3 regions of the Streptomyces sp. NPDC001927 genome follow, and region 1 is predicted to be linked to each of the others. Evidence: riboswitches for the same ligand, from Rfam matches in the RefSeq annotation. Region 1 holds a riboswitch; each other region holds the start of a gene.
What was found. Region 1 has a riboswitch for cyclic di-AMP ahead of ACWCO8_RS07545 (M23 family metallopeptidase). Riboswitches for the same ligand answer to the same signal wherever they lie in the genome.

Region 1 (9,454 bases):
CACCGGGAAGCCCAGGATCCTCTACTGCGCGCACGCCTTCCACGGCCTGACCACCGGCTCCCTCTCGGTGAACGGGGAGAAGGGCTTCCGGGACGGCTTCGCCCCGCTGCTGCCCGACACCGCGATCGCGCTCGGCGACCTCGACGCCCTGGAGCGCGAGCTGCGCAAGGGCGACGTGGCCGGCTTCGTCGTCGAGCCGATCCAGGGCAAGGGGGTGCACGAGGCCCCGCCCGGCTTCCTGCGCGGCGCCCAGGAGCTGCTGCACAAGCACGGGGCCCTGCTGATCGCCGACGAGGTGCAGACCGGTCTCGGCAGGACCGGGGACTTCTACGCGTACCAGCACGAGGAGGGCGTCGAGCCCGATCTGCTCTGTGTCGCCAAGGCCCTCTCCGGCGGGTACGTGCCCGTCGGCGCGACGCTCGGCAAGGACTGGATCTTCAAGAAGGTCTACTCGTCCATGGACCGTGTCCTCGTCCACTCCGCCAGCTTCGGCTCGAACGCGCAGGCCATGGCCGCCGGGCTCGCCGTGCTCTCGGTGATGGAGATCGAGGGGACGGTGGCCCACGCGCGCCGGATCGGCGAGCTGCTCTCCGCGCGCCTGAAGGAGCTCGTGCCGCGCTACGAGCTGCTGCACGAGATCCGCGGGCGCGGGCTGATGATCGGCATCGAGTTCGGGCGGCCCTCCTCGCTCGGACTGCGCAGCCGCTGGACCATGCTGCAGGCCGCCCGCAAGGGTCTCTTCGCGCAGATGGTCGTCGTGCCGCTGCTCCAGCGCCACCGGATCCTGACCCAGGTATCGGGCGACCATCTGGAGGTGATCAAGCTGATCCCGCCGCTGATCATCGACGAGGCGGACGTGGACCGCTTCGTGACCGCCTTCACTGCGGTCATGGACGACGCCCACGGCGGCGGCGGGCTGATGTGGGACTTCGGGAAGACGCTGGTCAAGCAGGCGGTCGCGCAGCGCTGAGGGGCCTCCGCGGCCCACCTTTGCCTCTGGGGCAAGAAATTTGCCTCAGAGGAAAAATCCTGGCGGAATGGAGGCATGGAGCACCTCCCCGGGGAGCCGTCCCCGGACCCAGCCGCAGCGGACGCGACCGCCGTCCTGCCGGACGTCGCGCCGCAGCTGCGAGGCCTGCGCAGGCGCCGCGGGCTGACCCTGGAGGCCGCCGCGCAGCGGGCCGGACTCTCTCCGGCGCATCTCTCCCGGCTCGAGACGGGTCACCGCCAGCCCTCGCTCCCGATGCTGCTGGCCCTGTCCCGTATCTACGGTACGACGGTCTCCGCCCTTCTTGGTGAGGTTCCGGCCGAGCGTGATCCGATCGTCCGGGCCGGCCGGTCCGAGCCCGTCGAGGCCGACGGCTGGACCTACCGCCAGGCCGGCGGAGGGGGCCGCGCCCTGCAGGCGCTCCGCGTCCACGTGCCGTACGCCACCCGGGCCGACATCGTGCGCGTCCATCCCGGCGAGGAGTGGCTGCACGTCCTCGACGGCCAGGTGCGCCTCGCGCTCGGCGACGCCGTCCATGTCCTGGACCCGGGGGACAGCGCGCACTTCGACTCGCTCACCCCGCACCGCATCGGCGCCGCCGGGCGCGGCGGGGCCGAGCTGCTCTTCGTCCACACGCTGATGCAGAGCCCCGCCGCCGAGCTGTGCCTCGGCGACGGCGCGCCGCACCTGCGCTGAGCCCTTCCGGAAGGCCCAATATGGAAAGGACCGATATGTCCGAGAAGTCCAAGCCGGTCACCGGCGAGGAGCGCGAGGCCGGCAAGTTCCCCAAGGGGCTGGTCCTCCGGCTCTTCGCGTACCTCGTGGCCGGACACCTCTTCGCCGGCTTCCTCTATCTGCTCTTCGCCCTCGGCGCGCAGAACCAGTGAGGCCGCCCGAGGGGCGCGGTCACGCCTCGACGACGAGCCGCTCGCGCAGCCGCGCACGGGTCTCCGGGCTGAGCTTCAGGCCCTCGGTGAGGTAGTTCTCGGCCGTCCCCCAGGTCTGCTCCATCGTCTCGAACGCGGCCCGCAGGTACTCGACCCGCGCGTCGAACAGCGGGCTGATCAGCTCCATCACCTCGGGCGCCATCGCGTCCGAGGCGGAGGAGGCGCGGCGCACCTTGTAGCGGCGGTGCGGGTCGTTCGACTTCACGTAGTCGGCCTCGATCGCCTCGCGCTCGACGCCCACCGCGAGCAGCGAGATGGCGATGGAGAGGCCGGCCCGGTCCTTGCCGGCCGCGCAGTGCATGAGCGCCGGGACGCTGTCCTCGGCGAGCGCGTGCAGGATGCGGCTGTGCTCCGCCGTCCGCTCCACGATCATCTGCCGGTACGAATCGGACATTCGGGTCGCGGCCTTGCCGTCGCCGAGGATCTCGCGGAGCTGCTCCAGCTCGCCGGAGCGGACGAGCTTCCAGAACTCCTTGCCGTCGGCCGGGTCGTTGAGCGGTATGTTCACATTCCGTACACCGGGCAGTTCGACGTCCGGGCCCTCGATCTTGACGTCGGCCTGATTGCGGAAGTCGAAGATCGTGTGCAGCCCGAGGGTGGAGAGGAACGCCGCGTCCTCCTCGGTGGCGTGGGCCAGGTGGCCGCTGCGGAAGAGGCGTCCGAAGCGCACCGCACCGCCGTCCACGGTCGGCAGTCCGCCCACGTCACGGAAGTTGCGTACCCCGGCGAGCTCGGGTTCGGTCGACGGGACCTGGGGCAGCTGCTGCGTCACGAGTGCTCCTGAAGGTAGACGGATCGCGATCGGTTCCTGATCGATTCCTGGGGCAATCATCCCGGGTGCCGGGGGCCGTGCGCACCCCTGGGTAAGGGAATGGGCGTTCTGTCCGAATTAAACCCTTCGATATAACGCGCCCTGGTTGCAGGGGAGATGGGATTCGGGGCGTGAGCAGCGTCTCAAAGGTGACGGACCGTGCCTGATCGTCCGGACCAATTCCCTGGCCGGAAAAGGAAATCGATCCTCCGTCATCCACGGAGGGTGACCGGAATACGGCGCGAATATCACGCCGCGGAATGCGGGCGGAATCGGGCGGCTTGTTCGGCTCGACTCCGCTCGTCTAGCGTCACGCTCAATCCGGTCGGACCGCCGAATCCTGCCACCGCCCGGAATCGAATCCGCACCCATCCACGTACGGCAGGAGCGGGGGACCCAGGTAAGTACGCCGCACCGGCCCGACCGGACGGCTTGGGGTTAAGTCGCGTGAGAACGCGGCCGGACATCTCCAGTCCGAACCCGACAGCTCACCTCGCAGGCGACGGAGAGGAATTCGCCATGCCCGCGAAGGGTAAGCATCGCCGTCCCAAGGTCAACCCGATCACGCGCGGATTCGTCGCCGCCGGCACCGGTGGCGCCGTCGTCGCCCTCCCGCTGCTCGGCGCGACCGGAGCCCACGCCGCCGAGAAGGCCGCTCCGACCGTGACGCCCGAGAAGGCCGTCGCCGCTCTCGCCGTCACCCCCGCGAAGGCCCCGGCCGCTCCGGCCGCCGCCCCCGCGGCGAAGCCGAAGACGTACTCCGTCGTCCGCGGCGACTACCTGTCGAAGATCGCCGCCGAGCACGACCTCAAGGGTGGCTGGCAGAAGCTCTACGCGGACAACCGCCAGGTCGTCGGCGAGAACCCGTCGCTGATCCTGCCCGGCATGAAGCTCACCCTCGGCGCCAAGTCCACGGCCGCCCCGAAGGCCGCGGCGCCCAAGGCCGCTCCGAAGGCCGAGAAGAAGTCCTCGTCCTCCGAGACGAGCGAGTCGCGCGCCTCCCGCTCCTCCGAGCGCACCACGGCCACCCAGGACTCCGCCCCCGCCCAGGCCTCCTCCTCCGGCTGGGTCGCTCCGGTCGGCGGTGGCATCTCCACCCCGTACCGGGCCTCCGGCTCGATGTGGTCCTCCGGCTACCACACCGGTGTCGACTTCATCGCCTCCTCCGGCACATCGGTGAAGGCCGTCGGCGCGGGCACCGTCCACTCGGCCGGCTGGAGCGGCGCGTACGGCAACGAGGTCGTCATCCAGCACGCCGACGGCACGTACTCCCAGTACGCCCACCTCTCCTCGCTCTCCGTCTCGACCGGCCAGACCGTCACCGGCGGCCAGCAGATCGGCCTCTCCGGCTCGACCGGCAACTCCAGCGGCCCGCACCTGCACTTCGAGATCCGCACCGGCCCGAGCTACGGCTCGGACATCGACCCGCTGGCGTACCTGCGCCAGCACGGCGTCGGCATCTGACGCCTCCGCGTCACCCGCGTCACCAGCAGCACCCCACAGGGGCCCGGCACTTCGGTGTGCCGGGCCCCTGCGGCGTATTCCGGCTTGGTGGAATCTTGACCGGTGGCATATCTCACCCGGCGTCAACCCCTCCTTACGGTCGCGTAGGTCACATACGTAAGGGAAAGATGAACTCCCGTGGCAGACGATTCGAGATCAAGAGACATGAAGGCATTCGGGTCGTACGCGGCGATCGGGGACAGCTTCACCGAGGGCGTGGGAGATCCCGGGCCGGACGGGAAGTACGTCGGCTGGGCGGACCGTTTCGCGGTACTCCTCGCCGACCAATTGCCGGAGCACGACGCATTTCGTTACGCCAACCTGGCCGTCCGGGGGCGGCTCCTCGACCAGATCGTCGCGGAGCAGGTCCCGAGGGCCAAGGAACTCGCCCCCGACCTGGTGAGTTTCTGTGCGGGCGGCAACGACATCATCCGCCCCGGCACCGACCCGGACGACGTCGCCGAGCGCTTCGAGCGCGCCGTCGCCGACCTGACGTCGGCCGTCGGCACGGTGATGGTGACGACTGGCTTCGACACCCGCGACGTACCCGTGCTCCGGCACCTGCGCGGCAAGATCGCGACGTACACGGCCCACGTCCGGGCCATCGCCGACCGCTACGACTGCCCGGTCCTCGACCTGTGGTCGCTCAAGTCGGTGCAGGACAGGCGGGCCTGGGACGACGACCGGCTGCACCTGTCGCCCGAGGGGCACACCCGGGTCGCGCTGCGCGCAGCCCAGGTCCTCGGCATGGAGGTGCCGGCCGACCCGGACCAGGTCTGGCCGCCGCTTCCGCCGAGGGGGACCCTGGAGGTCCGCCGCGACGACATCCACTGGGCCAAGGAGTACCTCGTCCCGTGGATCGGGCGGCGGCTGCGGGGCGAGAGCTCGGGCGACGACGTCGCGGCCAAGCGGCCCGACCTCATGCCGCTCGGGGACCTCATGCCCCTGTGACCACCCCGTCGGGCGCGGCCGGGATCCGCTCCAGGACCCCGCCGGCGAACACGTCGTACAGCGGCAGCGTCTCCAGGTGGACGTAGCCGATGTGGCAGTCGCAGACGGCGAGGGGACAGGCGCGCGGGCGGAGGGCGGCACGGTACGAACCGTCGTACAGGTTGCCCAGCTCGGCCTTGACGAAGTGGCAGCGGCGCACGGTCCCTTCGCCGTCGACGGAGATCACCGACTTGCCGGTCCGGCACGGCAGCCCGGCGGAGCGGTGCGGCCGGCGGCTGTACGGGAAGAGGGGGTCGAGGGCCGTCCAGCTCTCGGCCTCCTCGGCGGTGTACGTGTGGCCCTCCGCCGCGTTCACCCAGAGATAGACCTCGGGCGGGAGGTCCGCGCGCAGGCGCAGGGCGTGCTCCCGGTGCTCGGGCAGGCCGACGACCCCGACGCTGAACCGCGTGCCCCGCGCCGCGAGGTCGTGGCACTTCGCGAGGAAGCGGTCGTACGGCGTCTGGCCGGGGTGGTACGTGCACCAGAGCGCGAGGGTCTCGGGGTCGGCCTCGGCCAGCCAGTCGGTGCGGCAGCTCAGATTGGTCTGGATCGCCACCCGCTCGATGTGCGGCAGGTGGGACAGCTCGGCGAGGGTCCGCCGGTACCAGGAGCGGACCAGGCCCTCGCCCCACGGCGTGAACAGGATCCTCAGCCGGTCGCCGGTCTGCTCCGCCGCCCAGGTGGCGAAACGCTCCAGCGCGGCCCGGTCGGCCCGCAGCTGTTCACGGCTGTCGCGGCGCTTGGCGAACGGGCAGTAGGGACAGTCGTAGTCGCAGGAGGCGAGCGGCCCCCGGTACAGGATCGTCAGGTCCACGTCCGCGCCCCTACTTCGGCTCGTAGGCGGCCATCGCTGCCCGGACCGCGGGGGAGAAGAGCGCGGGGCCGAGCGCGTCCGAGTGCGCGAGGCCCTCGGCGGAGAGCCGCAGCAGCCCGGCGGGCGCCGCCCGGTCCAGCCAGCCCAGCGCCTCGAACCGGCCCAGCTCGTCGGGGAAGTCCGCGAACGGCGAAGCGCCGAACCGCTCCTCGTACTCCCCGGTCGGCATGCCCCGGGCCTGGAGGAGGGACTGGAGCAGATGGCGGCGGCGCGCCTCGTCCGCGTCGACCCACCGGCCCACCCGCGCCCGGCCGAAGTCCTCCGTCGCCGTGTAGTCGTCGATGATCGCGCGGATCTCCCGCATCTCGACGGCGTAGTCGAAGGAGTAGTGCAGCGCCGAGGTGTACGAGCGGGCCCCGCAGCCCAGGCCGATCATGCCGTCGGTCTGGCAGGCGTAGTCGTCGGCGCCCTGCGGCGGGGCGTCCGCCCGACGGAACATGCGCATCGACACCTGCTCGTAGCCCCGGGCGAGCAGATGGTCCCGGCCGTGGCGGTAGAGCCGCAGCCGCTGCTCGTCCCAGTCGCGGTCGGCGGTCGCCGAGAGCCGGCCGAGGCCGGTGAGGGGACGGACGTACAGCGGGTAGAGGTAGAGCTCCTCGGGGTGCCAGGCGAGGGCGGCGTCGAGCGACTGGGTCCAGGTCCGCTCGGTCTGGCCGTCGATGCCGTAGATCAGGTCGATGTTGAGGACGGGGACGCCGGTCTCGCGGATCCGGCCGAGCGCGGCCTCGACCTCGGCGCGGCGCTGCGGACGCACGGCGGCGCGGGCCTCCGCCTCCACGAAGGACTGCACGCCGATGCTGAGCCGGGTGGCCCCGCGCTCGGCGAGGACCGCGAGCCGGTCGGCGGTCGCGGTCGAAGGCGAGGTCTCGACGGAGAGGGGGACGGCGCGCAGGTCGACGCCCATCCGCTTCTCGGCGATGTCGCAGAGCCGCTCCAGCTCGTCGGCGGTGAGGAAGGTGGGGGTGCCGCCGCCGAAGGCGGCCGTGGCGAAGCGGACGGGCTCGGCGCCGGGTACGTCGCCGGCGGCGAGCGCTTCGCGGACGGTGGTCGCCTGGCGGTCGAGGGCGTCGAGGTAGCGGGTCGTCAGCTCGTCCGGGGCGCCGATCCGGGTGAAGAGGTTGCAGAAGCCGCAGCGGACCTCGCAGAACGGTATGTGGGCGTAGAGGGAGAGCGCGTCCTTCGGCTCGTCCCGCCAGAGCGCGGCGAGGGAGGGCGCCGGTTCGGGGAGCGGGCGGTACGCCGTCTTGTGCGGGTAGGCGTAGACGTAACTCTCGTACGGTCGCGGCGACTCGGTCATGCGCGCGCCTCCGGGCCTTCGAGCACGAACTGGGCGTACGGGACGGTCCAGACGACCTCGTGGCCGAGCCGGTGACCGGTGAAGCCGTCCTCTCCGTACGCGGTGCCGTGGTCCGAGCAGACGATCGCGAAGCAGGGGCGGCGGCTGCTCATGGCGGCGAAGAGGCGGCCGATGTGCCGGTCCACGTACTCCAGCGCCGCCGCGTGCGAGGCGCGCGTGTCGCCGGACTCCCGGGTCGCGCCGGGGAGATGGAACCAGTTGGGCTGGTGCAGCGCGGAGACGTTCACGAAGAGGAAGAGCCGCTGCTCGGCGGGGAGCGCGGCGACGATCTCCTCGGCTCTGGTCACCTGGGACTCGAAGGAGGTGGGGGAGGCGACGCCGAAGGCGGGCTCCCAGTGGCTCTCCTCGAAGAGCCCCGGCAGGACCGAGCCGAGCGGGCCCTGCCCGTTGAAGAACCCGACCCCGCCGACGCACGCGGTGCGGTACCCCTTCTTGGCGAGGCCGGCGACGAGGTCGGGGGTGTCGTACACGAACGTGCCGTCGGCGGTGGTCTCGCTGCCCGCGAACCGTGCGGCGAAGAGCCGGGAGTGCGGACCGGGGGTGGCCGGGGTCGGCAGGAACCCGGCGAAGATCGCCTGGTGGGAGGCGTACGTGAAGCTCCCGGGGGCGTGTCGGCGCTCCCAGCGGCCGCCCGGGAGGTGCCGGGCCAGGTTCGGGATGCGGCCCGCGGCGGCGAGTTCGGCGGCCACGTCGTGCCGGAGGGTGTCGAGCGTGACCAGGAGGAGGTCGTGGCTGCCCACGATCTCGTTCATGTCGGGTGAGTGGTCCTGCCGGTTCACGTGGTGCTCGTTCCTGTGGTGCTTGTGCGGGTGGTGCGGGTGCGGCTCTTGCCGTTGAGGAGCGCGGCGACCTGGGCTGCGTAGGTGTCCAGGCCCTCGGCGCCGCTGCCCGGCAGGCCGGTGAGGCCGGGGAGGAGGTCGCCGAAGGCGTTGACCTCGCCGACGGCGAAGCGCCGCCAGCCGACGGCCGGCAGCAGGTCGATCCCGACGCATCGCGTGCCGGGGAAGGCGTCGGCGGCCCGCTCGCACACCTCCAGGGCGTCCGTCCAGCGTCCGCCCGCCGCCGAGACGGCCGCGCGCACGGCGCCCAGGTCGCCCCGGGCGCCGCCGAGATGGAGGTTGGTCATGGGGGAGCGGCTGGTCCGCACGACGGCGTGGGTCGCGCGCCCGTCGATCACGACCACCCGCAGATCGGCCGCCCGGCCGTGCTGCACCGCCTTGGGCAGCCAGCGCTCGATGTGCAACCCGTCGGGGGCGAGCGCGTCCACGATCGCGGCGACCTCGTACTCCGTCGTGTAGCGGCGCACCCGGAGGGAGTTGAAGAGGCGTCCGTCCGGGGCGCGTTCCACGGAGGTGGTGGCCTGGACGCGTCCGGTGCCGTTCGTCTCGACGGCCAGGACACCTGACGCGGACGAGCCGTGCGCGAGCTTCACGAAGACCCGGGGCAGTTCGGCGGCCGCCATGAGGGAACGGACGTCCGCCCAGTCCCGTACGGGCGGGCCGGCCGCCCCGGACGTCGGCGAGTCCGGCACCGGGACCCCGGCCGCGCGCAGCCGGGCGTGGGCGAGCCGCTTGTCGAAGAGCACCGCGGGCTCGGTGGGGTCGTCGACCAGGACCGCCCCCGCGTCGCCGACGGTACGGGCGAGCCGCGCCGTGGCGGCTGTGAACGCCGCGTACCAGCGGGCCGTTCCCTCGACCCGCGTCGGGTCGTCCGTGCCGCGCAGCAGCCGCTCGACCTCGGGGTCCTCGCCCGGCGACTCGAGCCGTACCGTCTCGCCCGGGTGGAACCGTCCCCCGCCCCGCAGCACGTCGAGCCAGGGCTCGACCCGCGCCTCGGGCAGCCCGGCCGCCCGCACCGCGTCACGGAAGTACCCGACCCGGCGGTTGCCCGGGTTGCCGACGACGACGAGCCGCGGGCGCGCGGGGGACGGGTCCGTGAGAGGCGTGTGTGCCGGGGGCGGGGGAGAGGTCATTCGGCGACCGCG
Region 2 (9,454 bases), on a different contig from region 1:
ACGTCACCCGCAAGGCACACCCCGAACTGCCGCTGTCCATCTACACGTACACGCGGGCGTGCCAGTACGAGCGGATCTGGAACCAGGTGACCACGCGCTGCCGCGGGCTCGTCGCCGACGACGCGACGGGCGAGATCGTCGCGCTGCCGCTGCCCAAGTTCTTCAACATCGGTGAGCACGAGGCCGGTCAGCCCTACGCGCCCGCGCTGCCCGACGAGCCGTTCGAGGTCTACGACAAGGTCGACGGCAGCCTCGCCGTGATCTTCCACTACGCGGACCGCTGGCAGGTCGCGTCCAAGGGGTCCTTCATCAGCGCGCAGGCGACCTGGGCGCAGCGCCGGCTCGACGGCCGGGACACCGGGGCCCTGACGCCCGGCGTCACGTACCTCGCCGAGATCCTGTACCCGCAGAATCGTATCGTCGTCGACTACGGCGACCGTCGGGACCTCGTCCTGCTCGCCGCCTTCGGGCCGGACGGCACCGAGATCCCGCTCGCCGAGGCCGCCGCCGACTGGACGGAGGTCGGCTCCGTCGTACGGACCTGGCCCGCGATGCCGCTCGACGAACTGCTCGCCCTCACCGAGTCGAACACCCTGCCCGGCGGCCGCCCCGCCACCGGCACCGACGCCGAGGGCTTCGTGCTGCGGTACGCCTCCGGTGTGCGCGCCAAGGCGAAGCTGAGCGAGTACGTACGCCTCCACAAGGTGCTGACCGGCGTCACCGAGCGGGACATCTGGCGCAGTCACGGCATCCAGCGCTTCGCCGGCACCGCCGTGAAGCGCCTCGCGCAGGGCCTGGGGCTCTCGGTCGCCGAACTCGGCGGTGTCACCTCCGCCGGAGGCCGGCCGCTGGACGCCCTCCTGGAGCAGGTGCCCGACGAGTTCGACGCCTGGGTGCGCGGGGTCGTCGCCCGTCTGGAGGACGAGGCGGTGGAGCGGGAACGCGCCATCGACGAGGCGTACGCGGGCATCGCCCACCTCGCCGGGGACCGGGGCGCGTTCGCCCGGGCCGTCAAGACCCTGCCGGTCGATCCGCAGGTACGGTCGGCCATGTTCCTGCGCCTCGACGGGCGGCCGACCGACCTGTTCGTCTGGCGGGCCGTCAGGCCCGAGGCGACCGACCCGTACACCACCGACCTGGAGATCTGAGCCGTGCCCGAAGTACACGTCATGACGGGGCTCCCCGCCTCGGGGAAGACCACGGCCGCCCGGCGGCTGCAGGCGGAGGCCGAGGGCCGGATGCGCCGCGTCAACCTCGACGACCTGCGCACCATGCTGGACGTCCCGGCCCCCGAGCGCGGCCGTTCGCACGCGCACGAGCGGACCGTCCTCGACATCCAGGACGCGGCCGTCCGCTCGGCCGTCGAGGGCGGGTTCGACGTCGTCGTCGACAACACGCACCTCACGCCGCACATCCCCAAGCGGCTGAAGGCGGCCGTCGTCGGCCTCGACGCCCGTTTCGTGGTGCACGACTTCACCGACGTACCGGTCGAGGAGTGCGTACGGCGTGACGCGGCGCGCGAGCGGTCGGTCGGCGAGGAGATCATCCGCATCCTCGCCGACAAGCACGCCAAGGCGACCCGCGGCGGCTGGCGGCTGACGGCCGAGTGGCTGGACGCACGGCCGTCGGCCGCGCCGTACGTACCCGACCCCGCGCTCCCGTCGGCGGTCCTGTGCGACATCGACGGCACGCTCGCGCTGCGCGGCGACCGGGGCCCGTACGACTTCACGCGCTGCGACCTCGACCTGCTGAACGTCTCCGTGGCCCGCGCGCTGCGCGCCTTCCGTAACGCGGACAACGACACGATCGTGCTGCTGTCCGGGCGCAGCGAGGACCACCGCGCCCTCACCGAGGCGTGGCTCGCGCGCCACGAAGTGCCCTACGACGAGCTGTGGATGCGGGCGTCGGACGACGGCCGGGGCGACGACATCGTCAAGGCCGAGCTGTTCGACGCGCACATCCGGCACCGCTACGCGGTACGGGTCTCGCTGGACGACCGCGACCGGGTCGTCGCGCTCTGGCGCCACATGGGCCTGCCGACCTGGCAGGTCAACTACGGCAACTTCTGAGCCGTGGTGGGGCGGTGCGCGGCGGGCCGAACGGCTCGCCGTGCACCGCCCGCCGCACCGGCCTAGCCTGAGGGAGGGGAGTCGTCCTCGTCTGGCAGGAGGCCTGCCGTGAGGTACCCGCAACAGCGCTCGCCTGCGCAACAGCGCTCGCCGTCGCAGGCGAGGTGGCGTCGGGTCGGTGTGGTTCTCGCCGCGACCGGCATGCTGGCCGTTCCCGTCTCGACGGGCGCGGCCTTCTCCGTGGAAGCCCCCGTGGCCGCGTACAGCGCCGCGGAACTCGCCCCGAACGCACTGGCCCCGAACGCACTCGCCCCCTCCGCCACGAACGGCGACTTCGCCGAGCTCACCCCCGAGGTGGCGGCCCGCCTGGACACCGCGATCCAGCAGGTCATGCGCGAGGCCGACGTACCCGGGGTGATGGTCTCGCTGTCCGCCCCCGGCAAGGGGACCTACGTCCGCTCCTTCGGGATCGCCGACAGGACCACCGGGGCGCCCATGAACCCGGACCTCTACCTGAGGGTCGGCAGCGTCACCAAGACCTTCACCGTGACCGCCCTGCTGGAACTGGTCGACCAGGGCAGGGTCGGCCTGGACGACACGATCGACAAGTACGTCGACGGCGTCCCCAACGGCGACGAGATCACCCTCCGTCAACTCGCCGGAATGCGCAGCGGGTTGTTCAACTACTCGGCGGACGAAGGCTTCTACAAGGCCCTGACGTCCGACCCGGAACGTCCCTTCACCCCACAGGAGTTGCTCGACTACTCCTTCAAGCACCCGGTGAACTTCCAGCCGGGGGCCCAGTTCGAGTACTGCAACACCAACCTGATCCTGCTCGGGCTCGTGGTGGAGCAGGAAGGCGGACTCCCGCTCGACGAATACCTTCAGCAGAACGTCATGGAACCGGCCGGACTGCGGCACACGCTCCTGCCGGTCGGCACCGAGTTCCCCCGCCCGCACGCCCACGGCTACACCAACCAGACGGCGTCCGGGAAGGTCGAGGACTCCACCGACTGGAACCCGTCCTGGGGCTGGGCGGCCGGTGCGCTGATCTCCCAGCTCGACGATCTGCACAAATGGGCGCGCGTCCTCGCCACCGGAACCCTGCTCAACCCCGAGACCCAGGCGCAACGCCTCGAGACGCGGCCGACGGGCATCCCCGGGGCGGGGTACGGCCTCGGCATCTTCAACGTCGACGGCTGGATCGGCCACAACGGCTCGCTGCCCGGTTACGAGTCGCTGGTGGTGTACCTGCCGGAGGCCCGCGCCACCATGATCGTCATGCTGAACACCGACATCCTGCACGACGGCGTGGAGCCCAGCACGCTCTTCGGCCAGGCGATCACCCAGATCGTCAGCCCGGACAACGTGTACAACCTGCCGGTGTCCCCGACGCCCAAGACATGATCCGTTCAGGCCCGCCGGGCGCGCCGCGTCTACCCTGGGTTCATGGACGGTGACCGGGTCGGACTGTTCCTCTGCGGCGACGTGATGCTCGGCCGCGGGGTCGACCAGATCCTTCCCCACCCCGGCGACCCGGCGCTGCGCGAGCGGTACGTGCACGACGCACGGTCCTATGTGGCGCTCGCCGAGGCCGTGAACGGCCCGATCCCGCACCGCGCGGACTTCACCTACCCCTGGGGCGTCGCGCTCGACGCCCTCGACGTGGCCGCGCCCGACGTGCGCGTCACGAATCTGGAGACGGCCGTCACCACGAGCGACGAGTACGCCCCCGGCAAGGCCGTCCACTACCGGATGCACCCCGAGAACGTGCCCTGTCTGACCGCCGTCCGCCCCGACGTCTGCGTCCTGGCCAACAACCACGTCCTCGACCACGGTCGCGGCGGCCTCGCCGACACCCTCGACACCCTGGCGAAGCACGGTGTGCGCACGGTGGGCGCGGGCGAGGACGCCGAGGCGGCCGCCCGGCCCGCGATCGTCGACCTGCCCGGCGGCGGCCGGCTCGTCGCGTACGCCCTGGGCATGGCCTCCAGCGGCATCCCGCGCGACTGGGCGGCCACCGCGGCCCACAGCGGGGTCCACTACGCCGCCGGGCCCACCGGCACCGCCGCAGCCCGGCTCCTCGCCCGGATCCGGGAGGCCAAGCGCCCCGGCGACCTCGTCCTGGTATCCCTCCACTGGGGCTCCAACTGGGGGTACGCGCTCTCCGGCACCGACGTCGCCTACGGGCACGCGCTGATCGACGCCGGTGCCGACGTGGTGCACGGCCACTCCTCGCACCACCCCCGGCCGCTGGAGGTCCACCGGGGCAAGCTCGTGCTGCACGGCTGCGGCGACCTGATCAACGACTACGAGGGCATCACCGGCTACGAGCAGTACCGCGACGACCTGCGGCTGCTGTACCTCGTCTCGGTGCGGCCCGACGACGGCCGACTCCAGGAGGTACGGATCATCCCCCTTCGGGCCCGGCGCATGCGGCTGGAGCACGCTCCCGGCCGCGACGCGCGCTGGCTCCACGACGTACTGGGCCGGACCAGCCGGCCCCACGGCGCGCGGGTCGACCTCGACGAGGACGGAACCCTCGTCGCACGCCCCGCCTGACGGGCGGCGGCCCGCACCCGCCCGCGCGCCGGCTTCAGGACCAGGGAGACGAGCGGGTCATGTACTTCACCGATCGCACCGACGCCGGACGGCAGCTCGCCGCACGCCTGGAGCACCTCAAGGGCCGCGACGTCGTGGTCCTGGGGCTTCCGCGCGGCGGGGTGCCGGTCGCCGAACAGGTCGCCGACGCCCTCGGGGCCCCACTGGACGTCTGCCTCGTCCGCAAGCTCGGGGTGCCCTTCCAGCCGGAGCTGGCCATGGGCGCCATCGGCGAGGGAGACGTACGGGTCCTCAACGACCACGTCCTCGCCGACAGCCGCGTCTCCGCCGGGGACCTCGCCGGTGTGGAGGCGCGCGAGCGGGTCGTGCTCGGGCAGCGCTCCCGGCGCTACCGGGGCGCCCGGCCCGCGGCTCGGCTCGACGGCCGGACCGTCGTGGTCGTCGACGACGGCCTGGCGACGGGCGCCACGGCGGTCGCCGCCTGCCGGGTCGTGCGGGCCCAGGGGGCCGCGCGGATCGTCCTCGCCGTGCCGGTCGCGCCGGCCGACTGGCGGGAGCGGATCGGCCGGGAGGCCGACGAGACCGTCTGCGTCCACGAGCCGGCCTTCTTCTACGCGATCGGCCAGTTCTACCAGGACTTCTCCCAGACCCCGGACGAGGAGGTCGTCGCCTGTCTGGAACGCCACCACGCAGGCCGTGACCAGGACGACGGGGACCCGGAGGTGCTCATCCCGGCCGGGGACGCGGAGGTCGGGGGCCACCTCGTGGTGCCCGACGGCGCTCCGGGGATCGTCGTGTTCGCCCACGGCAGCGGCAGCAGCCGGCACAGCCCCCGCAACCGAGCCGTCGCCGAGAGCCTGAACCGGGCCGGGCTCGGCACGCTCCTCTTCGACCTGCTCACCGAGGAGGAGGCCGCCGACCGCGCCAACGTCTTCGACACCGAGCTCCTCGCCGGCCGGCTGTCGAGGGCCACCCACTGGCTGGCCGGCCGCCCCGGCCTCGACGGGCTGCGGACCGGCTACTTCGGCGCCAGCACCGGCGCGGCGGCCGCCCTCTGGTCCGCCGCCGACCCGCTGTCCGAGGTGTCCGCCGTGGTCTCCCGGGGCGGCCGCCCGGACCTCGCGGGCCCACGACTCGCCCAGGTCCGCGCCCCCACCCTGCTGATCGTGGGCGGCCACGACCGGCTGGTCCAGGACCTCAACGAGGAGGCCCGCTCCCGCCTGACGTGCGAGAACGACCTGGTCGTCGTCCCGGGTGCCGGCCACCTCTTCGAGGAACCCGGCACCCTGGAACAGGTCGGCGAACTCGCCGCGAACTGGTTCGGCGACCACTTCTAGAGCGGTCGCCGCCAGTGCTCAAGGCCGCCCGTAATCAAGGCAGCCCGTGCTCAACCGGCCTGTCAGTAGGGCCCGTTGACGTTGTCGATGGAGCCGTACCGGTCCGCCGCGTAGTTGCAGGCGGCGGTGATGTTGGCGACCGGGTCGTAGAGGTCCATCGAGGTGCCGGGCACGTGGTAGGCGAGGAACGTCGGCTCGATCACCTGGAGCAGGCCCTTGGACGGGGTGCCCTTGGCGGCGTTGGAGTCCCAGTTGTTGATCGCCAGCGGGTTGCCGGAGGACTCACGCATGATGTTGCGCTGGATCCCGTCGTACGAACCGGGGATGCCGTACTTCTGCATGATGTCCAGCGACTCGCGGATCCAGCCGTCGAGGTCGTTGGTGTAGGTCTTCGCGGCCGCCTGCGTCGCCTGGGTCGACTTCGCGGGAGCCGCCTTCGACGGGGCGGCGGCCGGGGCGGCGGCGCGCTGCTGGGAGCGGTCGGCCCGGTCCGTACTCGTCGTACGGGCCTGCGACTTCGGCTTCTTCGGAGCGGCGGCGGCCTTTCCGTGCAGCTTCAGTTCCAGGCCGGGGTGGATGAGTGACGGGTTGTCACCCACGGCCGCGCGATTCGCGCGGTACAGGGCCTTCCAGCCGCCCTGCACACTCTGCTCGTGGGCGATCACCGAAAGGGAATCGCCGCGGGTGACGGTATAGGTCTTGGCCGCGGAATTCTGCGCGGCCGGAATGGATTCCGCGATCTTCGCCGGGGCGCTGAGAACGGTCTTCCCCGTGAGGGCGATCTCGGGGGCCGACTGGGGCGCGGCGTGCGCGGTGGCCGTGCCGACCAGGGGCAGGGCCAGGGCGGCGCCGCCCGTGCTCGCGAGGGCGAGGCCGCGGGTCAGGGGCCTTCTCTTGGGGCGCCGGTGCTTACCGTGTGCGGGCATGATGCAGTCCTCTCCGGCGCCTGCGGGGTGAGCTGTCGGGTTCGGGCTGGAGATGCCCGGCCGCGCGTGCGCGACTTCACCCCGAGCCGTGCCGGAAAAACCGGACCGGCGAAAAGTGGGTCCCCCGCTCCTGCCATCGGGTGAATGAGCGGTCTAATTCGGACGGTGGCAGGATTCGGCGTTCCGTCCGGGTCGAGGTGACCGTAAGCGAGAAATGTCGGACGAAACAAGGCGCCGAATGCGCGGGTATTTCTTCGAGGACTTCCGCGACCCGCCCGGCGCCCCGAACTTCCTTGCCGGACAAGGGGACGGGGCGGTTCCAAAGATCGTCGAAAACCTGAGGTGATTCGGCTCACGCGCCATGCCATAACGGACATGCGGGGAAATTCGACCGAGTTGAGAAATGGGGCACAAGGGGATGTGAAATCCCTTGTGCCCCATTTGGTCGGAACTGTGGATGTGTGGGTCAGCCGCTGATGCTCGGAGCGCCCGTCTCGATGTGGCCGGTGTAGCGGCGCGACCAGGTGCCGTCGATGTCGGCCAGGATCGTGAAGTCGTACCAGCCGTTGCTGTACGCCACGGCGTTGAAGTAGTCCTCGCGCGAGGAGTTCGCCGCCACCGTGTACGTCCACGGGCCGTCGGTGCGGTAGGCGTTCGAGCGGATGGTGAAGGTCACCGGACCGGCCGAGGTGTTCGTCAGCTTGAAGTAGATCGCCGTCTTCCCGGTGCCCGGCTCGGTCGCGAACCGCGCCGCCACCTCGATCGCCTTCCCCGCCTTGGAGGCGTCGCCGATGAACCGCCGCAGGAAGCGGTTGGGCCCCATCATCGAGATGTCGTACTTGCCCGAACCCGACCCGAGCCCGATGTTGAAGTAGTCCGTGGACGTCGCGCCCGGGTCGACCGTGTACTGCCAGGCCGCCGTGTCCCGGTGCTGGTGCGGGTGGATCGTGAAGTGCGCGGGCCGCTTCGCCTGGGCGCCCTGGTTCGTCATGGAGAACCATGCGAGGATCTTGCCCGCCGCCCCGAACTCGAACCGGTCGAGGTTCCCGTTGACCTGGTACGGCAGGGCGCGCGCCGGACGCGTACCGGACTCCTGCGCCGGCAGGGCGTTGTCCTGCGGCACCGGGTTGGGCAGCGGGCCGCAGGTGTCCTGGCCGATGACCTTGGCCGTGGAGGGCAGGCCCGAGGGGACGCCGTACACCGGGCGCGCGAAGTCGAAGACGCCCGTCAGGTCGCCGGTGACCTTCCGCCGCCAGGCGCTGATGTTCGGGCACGATGCCGGGGTGCCGAGGGCGGCCGTCCAGGTCTCCATGAAGCGCAGCACGGAGGTGTGGTCGAAGACCTCGGAGCTGACCCAGCCGCCGCGCGTCCAGGGCGACATGACGAGCATCGGGACCCGGAAGCCCAGGCCGATCGGCACGCCGTCGATGTACTCGCCGGGGGTGCCGGGCGGGGCGACCGGCGGCGGCACGTGGTCGAAGAAGCCGTCGTTCTCGTCGTAGTTGAGGAACAGCACGGTCGAGTCGAAGACCTCGGGGTTCGCGGCGAGCGCGCGGTAGACCAGGTCGACGAAGTGCGCGCCGTCGCCGGGCGGGGCGTACGGGTGCTCGGAGAACGCCTCGTTCGCCACCACCCAGGAGACCTGCGGAAGCGTCCCGGCGACCACGTCGGCGCGGATCGCCGCGGCGATGTCGTCCGGGGTGGAACCGGTGACCTTCGGCACCGACCCCATGCCGCGGTCGTACAGCGGGTCGCCGGGACGGGCGTCGGTGAACTTCTTGAAGTAGGCCAGGCCGTTGTCGCCGTAGTTGTCCTGGGCGTTCTGGTAGACCTTCCAGCTCACTCCGGCGCGCTGGAGCGCCTCCGCGTACGACTCCCAGGTCAGCCCGGACTCGTCGCCGCCGTCCTTGCTGGAGGCGTCGATCTTGCCGCTCCAGAGGAAGGTGCGGTTGGGCCCCGTGGCGCTGAGCGCCGAGCAGAAGTAGGCGTCGCAGATCGTGTAGTTGTCGGCGAGCGCGTAGTGGAACGGTATGTCGCTACGGTCGAGGTAGCCGAGGGTGCGGGTGTTGCCGACGCCCGTGACCCAGTTGTCCATCCGGCCCTTGTTCCACGCCGCGTGCTGCGAGGTCCAGCTGTGCGGAAGGTCGCCGTTGCACTGGGCGAGGGTCTCCCCGTCCACGCCGCCCGCCGGCGGGGTGGAGCTCAGCTTCCACGGGTACTGGCGGCCGCCCCAGTTGGGCTGGTTGAACATGCCCCAGCCGCCCGGGATGTTGCCCGCGGCCCGGTCGCCGAAGCCGCGCACGCCGCGCAGCCGGCCGAAGTAGTGGTCGAAGCTGCGGTTCTCCTGCATGAGCACCACGACGTGCTTGACGTCCGTGATGGTCCCGGTCGCGCCCGCTGCGGCGGCCGACGCCGTGCCCGTGGGCAGCGCCGCGCCCGCCGCGAGCCCTGCCCCGATGCCGACGAATCCCCTGCGGCTGATGGGAGTCAATGCCCCGCCTCTCGTGTCACCGCATGCCCCACTGGCACACGGTGGACAGGATGAGGGAGCCGAGCTTAA
Region 3 (9,454 bases), on a different contig from region 1:
CCCGCAGGGGCGATGGGGGTCCCCCCTGCTCGAGCGAAGCCGAGAGCTTGGGGGAGGGTGGGCACACGGGACGGCGCCCCTGCGGGCGCGTTCCGCTCATGAGCCCGGACCCGCGCCCCGCGGTCACGGTGACCGTGGCGACCTGGCCGCTGGGTTGTGCCATTGAGGCTCCGGGCGGGAGAGGAACCATTCCGCTGTGCCCAGGGGGCGGGACTCGCCCGGGGGCGGGAGGCGGTCGTGGTGGACTCGAGGGGCGCCCAGGTCGGTCAGGGCGGGGAGGGTCTCCTCCAGTAACTCCGGTGGGCCCGCCACGTACACGTCGTGCGCCCCCCAGTTGCCGCACGCGTACAGCGCCCGCAGCAGCCGCTCCGTCGCCTGCTCCCGGGGACGTTCCGGCGCCGGGGCTATGTACGTGACCTTCAGGCCGGGTATCCGTTCCCGCAGGCGCTCCGCGTCCCCCTTCCCGTACAGGTAGCCCTTCGCCCGCGCCACCAGGAAGAGCCGGCCCTCGACCCCCTCCGGGCCCGCTGCCACCTCCTCCAGGAGCGCCTTCACCGGCGCCCACCCCGTCCCGGCCGCGATGTACGTGCGCGGGACGTCCGGCGCCGTCCGGGCCGTCAGCGCGCCGCCCGGCGCGCTCAGCCGGAGCGGCTCCCCCTCCCGTACCGCCTCCACGAGCGCCGTGCTCATCGCCCCGCCCGGGATCCGGCTCACGTGCAGATCCACCGTCCCGTCCGCCCGCGCCGCGTTCGCCAGGGAGTACGTCCGCCACACCCGGGGGACCCGCAGCGAGCTGACCCCGACGTACTGCCCCGGCCGGTACGCGAACGGCCTGCGCGGCTTCAGCGTCAGCACCGCCAGGTCCTCGTCGAGCCGCTCGTGCCGGACGACCACGGCGTCCCACCAGGCCGGCTCGCCCTCCGCCTCGGCCTGCTCGGCGCCCCGCATCATGAGCTCGGCCACGTGCCCGTACGCCTCCGTCCACGCCTTCTCCGCCTCGATACTCCAGGCCGCCCCGGCGGCGTGCGCGAACGCGGCGGTCAGGCTGGAGCCGACGGCGGCGTAGAGCGCGGGGGAGGCCAGGAACTTGCGGTGGTCGCGGCCCAGATGGGCGAGGTACTCCGGCAGTCCGGGGTCCTCCAGGTGGGTCACGACATGGGTGAGCGCGGCGAAGAGCCGGTCGCGCTGGGCCCGCAGGTCCTCGGGGAAGAGCTCACGGACGCCCGGGTTGTGCCAGAACAGATGGGAGTAGAAGAACGCGACGGCGTGCTCGGCCCGTCTCTCGACGACGGCGAACGTGCTTCTGAGCAACTGGGCATCCACGCGGGAGAATCTAGGCCACCTCCCTTCACAGGACGATCACATCTCGGTGACCGGGCGCCCGACAGCCCGTACGGTCAAGGCCCGGGTACCGTCTCAGGGTGAGCACGCCCCCCGCCGAGAACCCCGCCGAGAACCCCGCCGAGAACCCCGCCCAGAACCCCGCCCCCGAGCTCTTCACCTGGGAGTTCGCGACCGACCCGTACCCCGCCTACGCCTGGCTGCGCGAGCACGCGCCCGTGCACCGGGCCAAGCTGCCCAGCGGGGTCGAGGCCTGGCTGGTGACGCGGTACGCGGACGCCCGGCAAGCGCTTGCCGACCAGCGGCTCTCGAAGAACCCGGCGCACCACGACGAGCCCGCGCACGCCAAGGGGAAGACGGGGATCCCCGGCGAGCGCAAGGCCGAGCTGATGACACATCTGCTCAACATCGACCCGCCCGACCACACCCGGCTGCGCCGGCTCGTCTCCAAGGCGTTCACCCCGCGCCGGGTCGCCGAGTTCGCGCCCCGGGTGCAGGAGCTGACGGACCGGCTCATCGACAACTTCGCGGCGCGGGGCTCGGCCGACCTCATCCACGAGTTCGCCTTCCCGCTGCCCATCTACGCGATCTGCGACCTGCTCGGCGTGCCCGAGGAGGACCAGGACGACTTCCGGGACTGGGCCGGGATGATGATCCGGCACGGCGGAGGGCCGCGCGGCGGGGTGGCGCGCTCGGTCAAGAAGATGCGCGGCTATCTCGCGGAGCTGATCCACCGCAAGCGGCTCGACCCCGGCGACGACCTGATCTCGGGGCTCATCAAGGCCTCCGACCACGGCGAGCACCTCACCGAGAACGAGGCCGCCGCCATGGCCTTCATCCTTCTCTTCGCCGGCTTCGAGACGACCGTGAATCTGGTCGGCAATGGGGTGTATGCCCTGCTTCGTAACCCTGGGCAGCGTGAGCTGCTCCAGGCCTCGCTCGCCGCGGGGGAGCGGGAGCTCCTGGAAACCGGTGTCGAGGAGCTGCTGCGCTACGACGGTCCGGTGGAGCTCGCGACCTGGCGGTACGCCATGGAGCCGCTGACGATCGGCGGCCAGGAGATCCCGGCGGGCGACCCGGTCCTCGTCGTGCTCGCCGCCGCCGACCGCGACCCGGCGCGCTTCGACACGCCCGACACGCTCGATCTGTCCCGGCGCGACAACCAGCACCTCGGCTACGGGCACGGCATCCACTACTGCATCGGCGCGCCACTCGCCCGGCTCGAAGGGCAGATCGCCCTCGCGACACTCCTGACTCGCCTTCCAGACCTGCGACTTGGCGTCGATCCCGACGAATTGCGGTGGCGCGGCGGGCTCATCATGCGCGGCTTGCGCACCCTTCCGGTGGAGTTTGCCCCGGTTAGGAGCTGACGGTCCGTCAAGACTGTGACTTTTACGTGATCTCCGCTGCATCGACTTGTGACTAGCGTTCGAATGCCGCTACGTTCACCGTCACCTCAGCAGTCACGCGAAAGGCAGCTCCGCATGCGCTCCGGGAACGGACGACACCGCAGACCCCGCCAGGCCCCCGCCATCGTTGTCGCCGCAGGCGTGACGGGATCGGCCCTCGCGTTGCCTCTCTTGGCGGCAGGCTCCGCCTCCGCCGCGGACTCCGCCACCTGGGACCGGGTCGCCGAGTGCTCCTCGGGCGGCCAGTGGAGCGCCCACTTCGGCAACGGGCTCTACGGCGGACTGCAGTTCACCCAGGAGAGCTGGGAGCGCCACGGCGGACTGGCGTACGCGACGAGCGCGGACCTCGCCAGCCGAGCCCAGCAGATCGCGGTGGCCGAAAAGGCCCTTGCCGCGGGTGACACCCAGTGGGCCACCTGCGCGCCGATCGCCGGCCTCACCAACGACGGGGCCAAGCCCGACGTCGACCCCGGCCCGTCCGTCAAGCCGTCCGAGCCGACCGGCCCGCGCCCCGAGTCCAACCGCACCTCCGGCCTCCCGGACGGCTCCTCGAAGGGCCAGGGCCCCTCCACCCCCTCCACCGAGGGCTCCACGCCGTCCACGGCCACCCCTGAGACCTCCACCACGCCTGAGACCTCCACCACGCCGACGACGCCCGAGTCGTCGACCTCCCCGTCCGCGCCGGGCACCGGCAAGCACCGGGGCGACGCGGCACCGGAGGAGACGGGCAATACGGACAAGGGTCGCGAAACGGGGCGTCACGCCTCGCCGTCTGACACGCCGACAGCGGACGGCTCCACCGAGGAGCGTGCGAACCGGGGCAGTAAGGGCAGCGAGGGCGACACGGGCAAAACGCCCTCCCAGGGCATCACCGACACTATCGGCGCATACACCGTCAAGCCCGGCGACAACCTCACCGAGATCGCCCAGCGCAACGAACTCCCCGGCGGCTGGGGCGCCCTCTACGACGCCAACCGCTCGACCGTGGGCGCCGACCCGGACCTCATCCTCCCTGGCCAGAGCCTCGATCTGACGCTCGGGACCCCTGCGGACAAGACCGCGGACAAGACGGCGGAAACGGACGCGAAGTAGGGGCGGTTCGGGACTGAATGTCCGGTTCTGCGCAAGTGAGACATGGGTCTCTTCGCCTCAACTGGCGTGTCTCGTCCGCGAACTCCCCTTCCGTCACCTCTCACCTGCGTAAACACCTTTCATCCCGAGGCAAGTAGGGGCGTTTTGTCCCTCATGGACGTCTTTGAACTTCCCCCGGGTCTGTGTCTACGGTCGTGACCGCTCGCCACCGCGGGCCCCGTCGACCGAAACGCCGAATCCTGCCGTCGGCCGATGGGAACAGTCGTCGCGTCAAGCGCCGTAGGCAGGAGCGGGGGACCCAAGGTAAGTGCCGTCCCCGGCCGTTGAGACAGACGGCCGAAGGAACGGCTTGGGGTGAAGCCGCGCGCTAGGTCGCGCGGCCGGGCAACTCACATCGGCCCGAACCCGACAGCTCACCTCGTAGGCGTCGGTGAGGAGAATCTCCATGCTGTTTTCCGCCAAGGGCAAACACCGTCGTCCCTCCAAGGCCACCCGTGCCGTCGCTCTCGCCGGTGTCGCCGGCGTCGCCGTCGCCGCCCCTCTGATGGGCGCCGGCACCGCCTCGGCCGCCACCGTCTCCGAGTGGGACAAGGTCGCCCAGTGCGAGTCCGGCGGCAACTGGTCGATCAACACCGGCAACGGCTACTACGGCGGCCTGCAGTTCTCCAGCTCCACCTGGGCCGCCTTCGGTGGCACCGCGTACGCCGCGAGCGCCGACCAGGCCTCCAAGTCGCAGCAGATCGCCATCGCCGAGAAGGTCCTCGCCGGTCAGGGCAAGGGCGCCTGGCCGAGCTGTGGCGTGGGCCTCTCGGCCGCCTCCCCCGGTGCCGCTCCCGTCGAGGAGAGCGCGCCGAAGCCGGAGCGCAAGGCCGAGCAGCCGACGACCCGCAGCGAGCAGCGGACCGCCCCGAAGGCCGCGCCCAAGGCCGAGTCGAAGAAGACCGTCACCACCCCGACCGGCAAGAAGGTCAAGAAGGGCGACGGCGAGTACAAGGTCGTCTCCGGCGACACCCTGAGCACCATCGCCGCCGCCCACGACGTCAAGGGCGGCTGGGCGAAGCTCTTCGAGCTCAACAAGGACGTCGTCGAGGACGCCGACCTGATCTACCCGGGCCAGCAGCTTCACCTGAAGTGAGCCCGACGGCTCGTGTGAGTCCGGCGGCTCACGCGGGTCCTACGACCCTCCCGCGGTGACCACCCCGGTCCGGAGCGTTTCTTCCCCCGTGCGCTCCGGGCCGGGGTTCCGCGCTGTCCGGGGACTGTCGTAACGGCCCCATCGCGGTTACCGCCGAGTAGTTCTGGGGCCCTTTGGCCCGAGATGCATGCCCTTGGGTCCTTTTTCGTCCCAGGGGGCGGGCGCCCGGCTGGCTGGAGCCCTGGAGCCGGTTAGGCTCTTGTCGCAAGGCCAAAGCGACCCTGCACCGCAAGCGTCACATCTAGCGTCACATCCCAGAAGGAGATGCTCGTGCCGTCCATCGACGTCGTCGTAGCCCGGGAAATCCTGGACTCCCGAGGCAACCCCACGGTCGAGGTCGAGGTCGGCCTCGACGACGGCAGCACCGGCCGTGCTGCCGTTCCGTCCGGTGCCTCCACCGGTGCGTTCGAGGCCATTGAGCTCCGTGACGGAGACAAGAACCGCTACCAGGGCAAGGGCGTCGAGAAGGCCGTCCTCGCCGTGATCGAGCAGATCGGCCCGGAGCTCGTCGGCTACGACGCCACCGAGCAGCGCCTCATCGACCAGGCCATGTTCGACCTGGACGCCACGGACAACAAGGCCTCCCTCGGCGCCAACGCCATCCTCGGCGTCTCCCTCGCCGTCGCGCACGCCGCGTCCGAGGCCTCCGACCTCCCGCTCTTCCGCTACCTCGGCGGCCCGAACGCGCACCTGCTGCCCGTTCCGATGATGAACATCCTGAACGGCGGCTCGCACGCCGACTCCAACGTGGACATCCAGGAGTTCATGATCGCGCCGATCGGCGCGGAGTCCTTCTCCGAGGCCCTGCGCTGGGGCACGGAGGTCTACCACACCCTCAAGTCCGTCCTGAAGACCAAGGGCCTCTCCACCGGCCTCGGCGACGAGGGCGGCTTCGCCCCGAACCTGGACTCCAACCGTGAGGCGCTCGACCTCATCCTGGAGGCCATCAAGCAGGCCGGCTACGTCCCGGGCAAGGACATCGCGCTCGCGCTCGACGTCGCCGCGTCCGAGTTCTACAAGGACGGCTCGTACGCGTTCGAGGGCAAGACCCGCTCGGCCGCCGAGATGACCGAGTACTACGAGGAGCTCGTCGCCGCGTACCCGCTGGTCTCCATCGAGGACCCGCTGTTCGAGGACGACTGGGCCGGCTGGAAGGTCCTCACCGACAAGCTGGGCGCCAAGGTCCAGATCGTCGGCGACGACCTGTTCGTCACCAACCCGGAGCGCCTGGCCCGCGGCATCGAGGACGGCGCCGCCAACGCGCTGCTCGTCAAGGTCAACCAGATCGGTTCGCTGACCGAGACCCTGGACGCCGTCGAGCTGGCCCAGCGCAACGGCTTCAAGTGCATGATGTCCCACCGCTCCGGCGAGACCGAGGACGTCACCATCGCCGACCTCGCCGTCGCCACCAACTGCGGCCAGATCAAGACCGGCGCCCCGGCCCGCTCCGAGCGCGTCGCCAAGTACAACCAGCTCCTGCGCATCGAGGAGATCCTCGACGACGCGGCCGTCTACGCCGGCCGCAGCGCGTTCCCGCGCTTCAAGGGCTGATCCCGAAGGCCCCGGAGGGCCTCTCGGTTACGTACGTCCCCGCACCCGGTCCCGTACCGTGTGCGGGGACGTCCGTTCGTAATAGGGGAGGCGCGCACATGGCCCGGGACCGGTTCTCGACCGCGACCAGGATCCGGCTGCTCGGCGAGCAGACCGCCGCCCGCGTGTACCGCTCCCAGACCCGCCGCCAGGCCCGCCGCTCCCGGCTCACCGGCCGGGCGGCCTTCCTCGCCCTGGTCGTCTGCTCGCTGGTCGTCGCGCTCGCGTACCCGATGCGGCAGTACGTCTCCCAGCGCGGCGAGATCGCCGAGCAGGAGCGCCAGGCCGCCGAGGCCGCCGCGCGCGTGGAGGAGCTGCGGGACGAGAAGGCCCGGCTCCAGGACCCCGCGTACGTGCGCCGGCTCGCCCGCGAGCACCTGCACTACGTGATGCCCGGCGAGACCGGCTTCACCGTGAACGACCCCGAGGCCGAGCGCGCCCGCCGCACCGAGCAGGGCGAGGCCGAGCGCCCCTGGTACTCCGACCTCTGGGACGGCGTCGACCGCGCCGACGCGGGCCGCTGACCGAGCTCCGGCGTCGCGAGACCCGGCGGCGCGATCTCCCGCGACGCGAGATGATGGACCACCGACCGCACCCGACCGCCCCCGACGACGAGAAGACAAGACGCAGCATGGAAACGCCCCCTCCGCAGACCGCCCGCACCGAGCCGACCGAGGCGGACGTCGCCGCGTTCGAGGCCCAGCTCGGTCGCCCGCCCCGGGGGCTGCGCGCCATCGCGCACCGCTGCCCCTGCGGCAACCCGGACGTCGTCGAGACCGCGCCGCGGCTCCCGGACGGCACCCCGTTCCCCACCACGTACTACCTGACCTGCCCCCGCGCGGCCTCCGCGATCGGCACCCTCGAGGCCAACGGGGTCATGAAGGAGATGCAGGCCCGGCTCGGCACCGACCCGGAGCTCGCCGCCGCCTACCGGGCCGCGCACGAGGACTACATCGCCCGCCGTGACGCCATCGAGGTCCTGGAGGGCTTCCCGAGCGCCGGCGGCATGCCGGACCGGGTCAAGTGCCTGCACGTCCTCGTCGGCCACTCGCTGGTCGCGGGGCCCGGTGTGAACCCGTTCGGCGACGAGGCGCTCGCGATGCTGCCGGAGTGGTGGGCCAAGGGCCCGTGCGTCACCCCGTGCGCCGACGAGAAGGAGTCCGCCGAATGACCCGGGTCGCGGGCATCGACTGCGGTACGAACTCCATCCGCCTGCTCGTCGCCGACCTCGACCCCGAGACCGGTGAGCTGATCGAGCTGGACCGGCGGATGACCATCGTCCGCCTCGGCCAGGGCGTCGACAAGACCGGCCGGCTCGCCCCCGAGGCCCTGGAGCGGACCTTCGCGGCCTGCCGCGACTACGCGGCCGTCATCAAGGAACTGGGCGCCGAGCGGCTGCGGTTCGTGGCCACCTCCGCCTCCCGCGACGCCGAGAACCGCGCCGAGTTCGTGAGCGGCGTCCTGGACATCCTGGGCGTCGAGCCCGAGGTGATCACCGGCGACCAGGAGGCCGAGTTCTCCTTCACCGGCGCCACCGGCGAGCTGCACGGCACGGAGAAGTACCTCGTCGTGGACATCGGCGGCGGCTCCACCGAGTTCGTCGTCGGCAACAGCCACGTCGAGGCCGCCCGCTCCGTCGACATCGGCTGCGTCCGCCTCACCGAGCGCCATGTCCGCAGCGACCCGCCGGCCGCCGACGAGGTCGCCGCGATCCGCGCCGACATCCGGGCCGCCCTGGACCTCGCCGAGGAGACCGTGCCGATCCGCGAGGCCGGGACGCTGGTCGGGCTCGCGGGCTCGGTCACCACGGTCGCCGCGATCGCGCTCGGGCTCCAGGAGTACGACTCCGAGAAGATCCACCACTCCCGCATCCCGTACGAGAAGGTCGCCGAGATCGTCGACACGCTGCTCGCGTCCACCCACGACGAGCGCGCCGCGATCCCCGTGATGCACCCCGGACGCGTCGACGTCATCGTCGCCGGGGCGCTCGTCCTGCGGGAGATCATGGAGCGGACCGGGGCCCGCGAGGTCGTCGTCAGCGAGCACGACATCCTCGACGGAATCGCACTCTCGGTGGCATAACGGACACGCCCCGACGCCGTCCGCGACAGGGCGTCGGGAAAGTTCGTGAAGTTCTTCACAAGGAAAAGGGCCCTGACGGGGGTCGAGGAGGGCCAACTGGGCCTCCAACACCCCTGTCGGGGCTCTTTCGTAGGTCGAGGGCCGTGTTCGCTCGTTGTTTCCATCGTGTGAACGCACCCCGTGGTTCGGGGTTACCGGACCCTCTCCGGGCCAGTTCAGTAGGGGTGAACAACGTTCACCCCCGCACTGTGGTTCCTTTGCACGACCATGACCTGGGTCACGTGGGCGGCGGAGTGTAGCAGAGGTGGTCCACAACCTTGTGAAGGGGCGCACGAGCGACCCCCCTGGGAGGGGTGGATACTCGGATGCATGAGCACCACGGAGCGTCCCAGGATCCTCGTAGTAGGCGGTGGGTACGTAGGCCTGTACGCAGCACGACGCATCCTCAAGAAGATGCGTTATGCGGAAGCGACCGTCACGGTCGTCGACCCGCGCTCGTACATGACGTACCAGCCCTTCCTCCCCGAAGCCGCCGCAGGCAGCATCTCCCCGCGCCACGTCGTCGTCCCGCTGCGACGCGTCGTGCGCGGAGCCGAGGTGCTCACCGGTCGCGTCACCACCATCGACCAGGACCGCAAGGTCGCCACGATCGCGCCGCTCGTCGGCGAGGCGTACGACCTGCCGTTCGACTACCTGGTCGTCGCGATGGGCGCGGTCTCCCGCACCTTCCCGATCCCCGGCCTCG

Region 2: it holds a riboswitch for cyclic di-AMP, as region 1 does, so the genes downstream of both, ACWCO8_RS23220 (transglycosylase SLT domain-containing protein) here and ACWCO8_RS07545 (M23 family metallopeptidase) in region 1, are expected to answer to the same signal.
Region 3: it holds a riboswitch for cyclic di-AMP, as region 1 does, so the genes downstream of both, ACWCO8_RS25505 (transglycosylase family protein) here and ACWCO8_RS07545 (M23 family metallopeptidase) in region 1, are expected to answer to the same signal.

Annotation. Positions count from the first base shown of each region.
Region 1 is NZ_JBSFEN010000002.1:689,168-698,621, reverse strand. It holds gene ACWCO8_RS07565 (aspartate aminotransferase family protein) at 1-970, shown strand, start outside; gene ACWCO8_RS07560 (helix-turn-helix domain-containing protein) at 1,046-1,684, shown strand; gene ACWCO8_RS07555 (DUF6126 family protein) at 1,720-1,875, shown strand; gene ACWCO8_RS07550 (tyrosine-protein phosphatase) at 1,895-2,707, opposite strand; cyclic di-AMP (ydaO/yuaA leader) riboswitch at 3,102-3,263, shown strand; gene ACWCO8_RS07545 (M23 family metallopeptidase) at 3,266-4,210, shown strand; gene ACWCO8_RS07540 (SGNH/GDSL hydrolase family protein) at 4,388-5,200, shown strand; gene ACWCO8_RS07535 (STM4011 family radical SAM protein) at 5,187-6,053, opposite strand; gene ACWCO8_RS07530 (STM4012 family radical SAM protein) at 6,064-7,410, opposite strand; gene ACWCO8_RS07525 (STM4013/SEN3800 family hydrolase) at 7,407-8,222, opposite strand; gene ACWCO8_RS07520 (STM4014 family protein) at 8,246-9,442, opposite strand; gene ACWCO8_RS07515 (STM4015 family protein) at 9,439-9,454, opposite strand, start outside.
Region 2 is NZ_JBSFEN010000008.1:260,534-269,987, reverse strand. It holds gene ACWCO8_RS23245 (RNA ligase) at 1-1,148, shown strand, start outside; gene ACWCO8_RS23240 (phosphatase domain-containing protein) at 1,152-2,069, shown strand; gene ACWCO8_RS23235 (serine hydrolase domain-containing protein) at 2,271-3,476, shown strand; gene ACWCO8_RS23230 (CapA family protein) at 3,519-4,631, shown strand; gene ACWCO8_RS23225 (phosphoribosyltransferase family protein) at 4,691-5,968, shown strand; gene ACWCO8_RS23220 (transglycosylase SLT domain-containing protein) at 6,031-6,894, opposite strand; cyclic di-AMP (ydaO/yuaA leader) riboswitch at 6,897-7,055, opposite strand; gene ACWCO8_RS23215 (phosphocholine-specific phospholipase C) at 7,361-9,385, opposite strand.
Region 3 is NZ_JBSFEN010000009.1:311,640-321,093, forward strand. It holds gene ACWCO8_RS25490 (globin domain-containing protein) at 124-1,323, opposite strand; gene ACWCO8_RS25495 (cytochrome P450 family protein) at 1,422-2,711, shown strand; gene ACWCO8_RS25500 (LysM peptidoglycan-binding domain-containing protein) at 2,826-3,842, shown strand; cyclic di-AMP (ydaO/yuaA leader) riboswitch at 4,108-4,284, shown strand; gene ACWCO8_RS25505 (transglycosylase family protein) at 4,288-4,977, shown strand; gene eno (phosphopyruvate hydratase) at 5,302-6,588, shown strand; gene ACWCO8_RS25515 (FtsB family cell division protein) at 6,687-7,151, shown strand; gene ACWCO8_RS25520 (DUF501 domain-containing protein) at 7,259-7,798, shown strand; gene ACWCO8_RS25525 (Ppx/GppA phosphatase family protein) at 7,795-8,709, shown strand; gene ACWCO8_RS25530 (NAD(P)/FAD-dependent oxidoreductase) at 9,079-9,454, shown strand, end outside.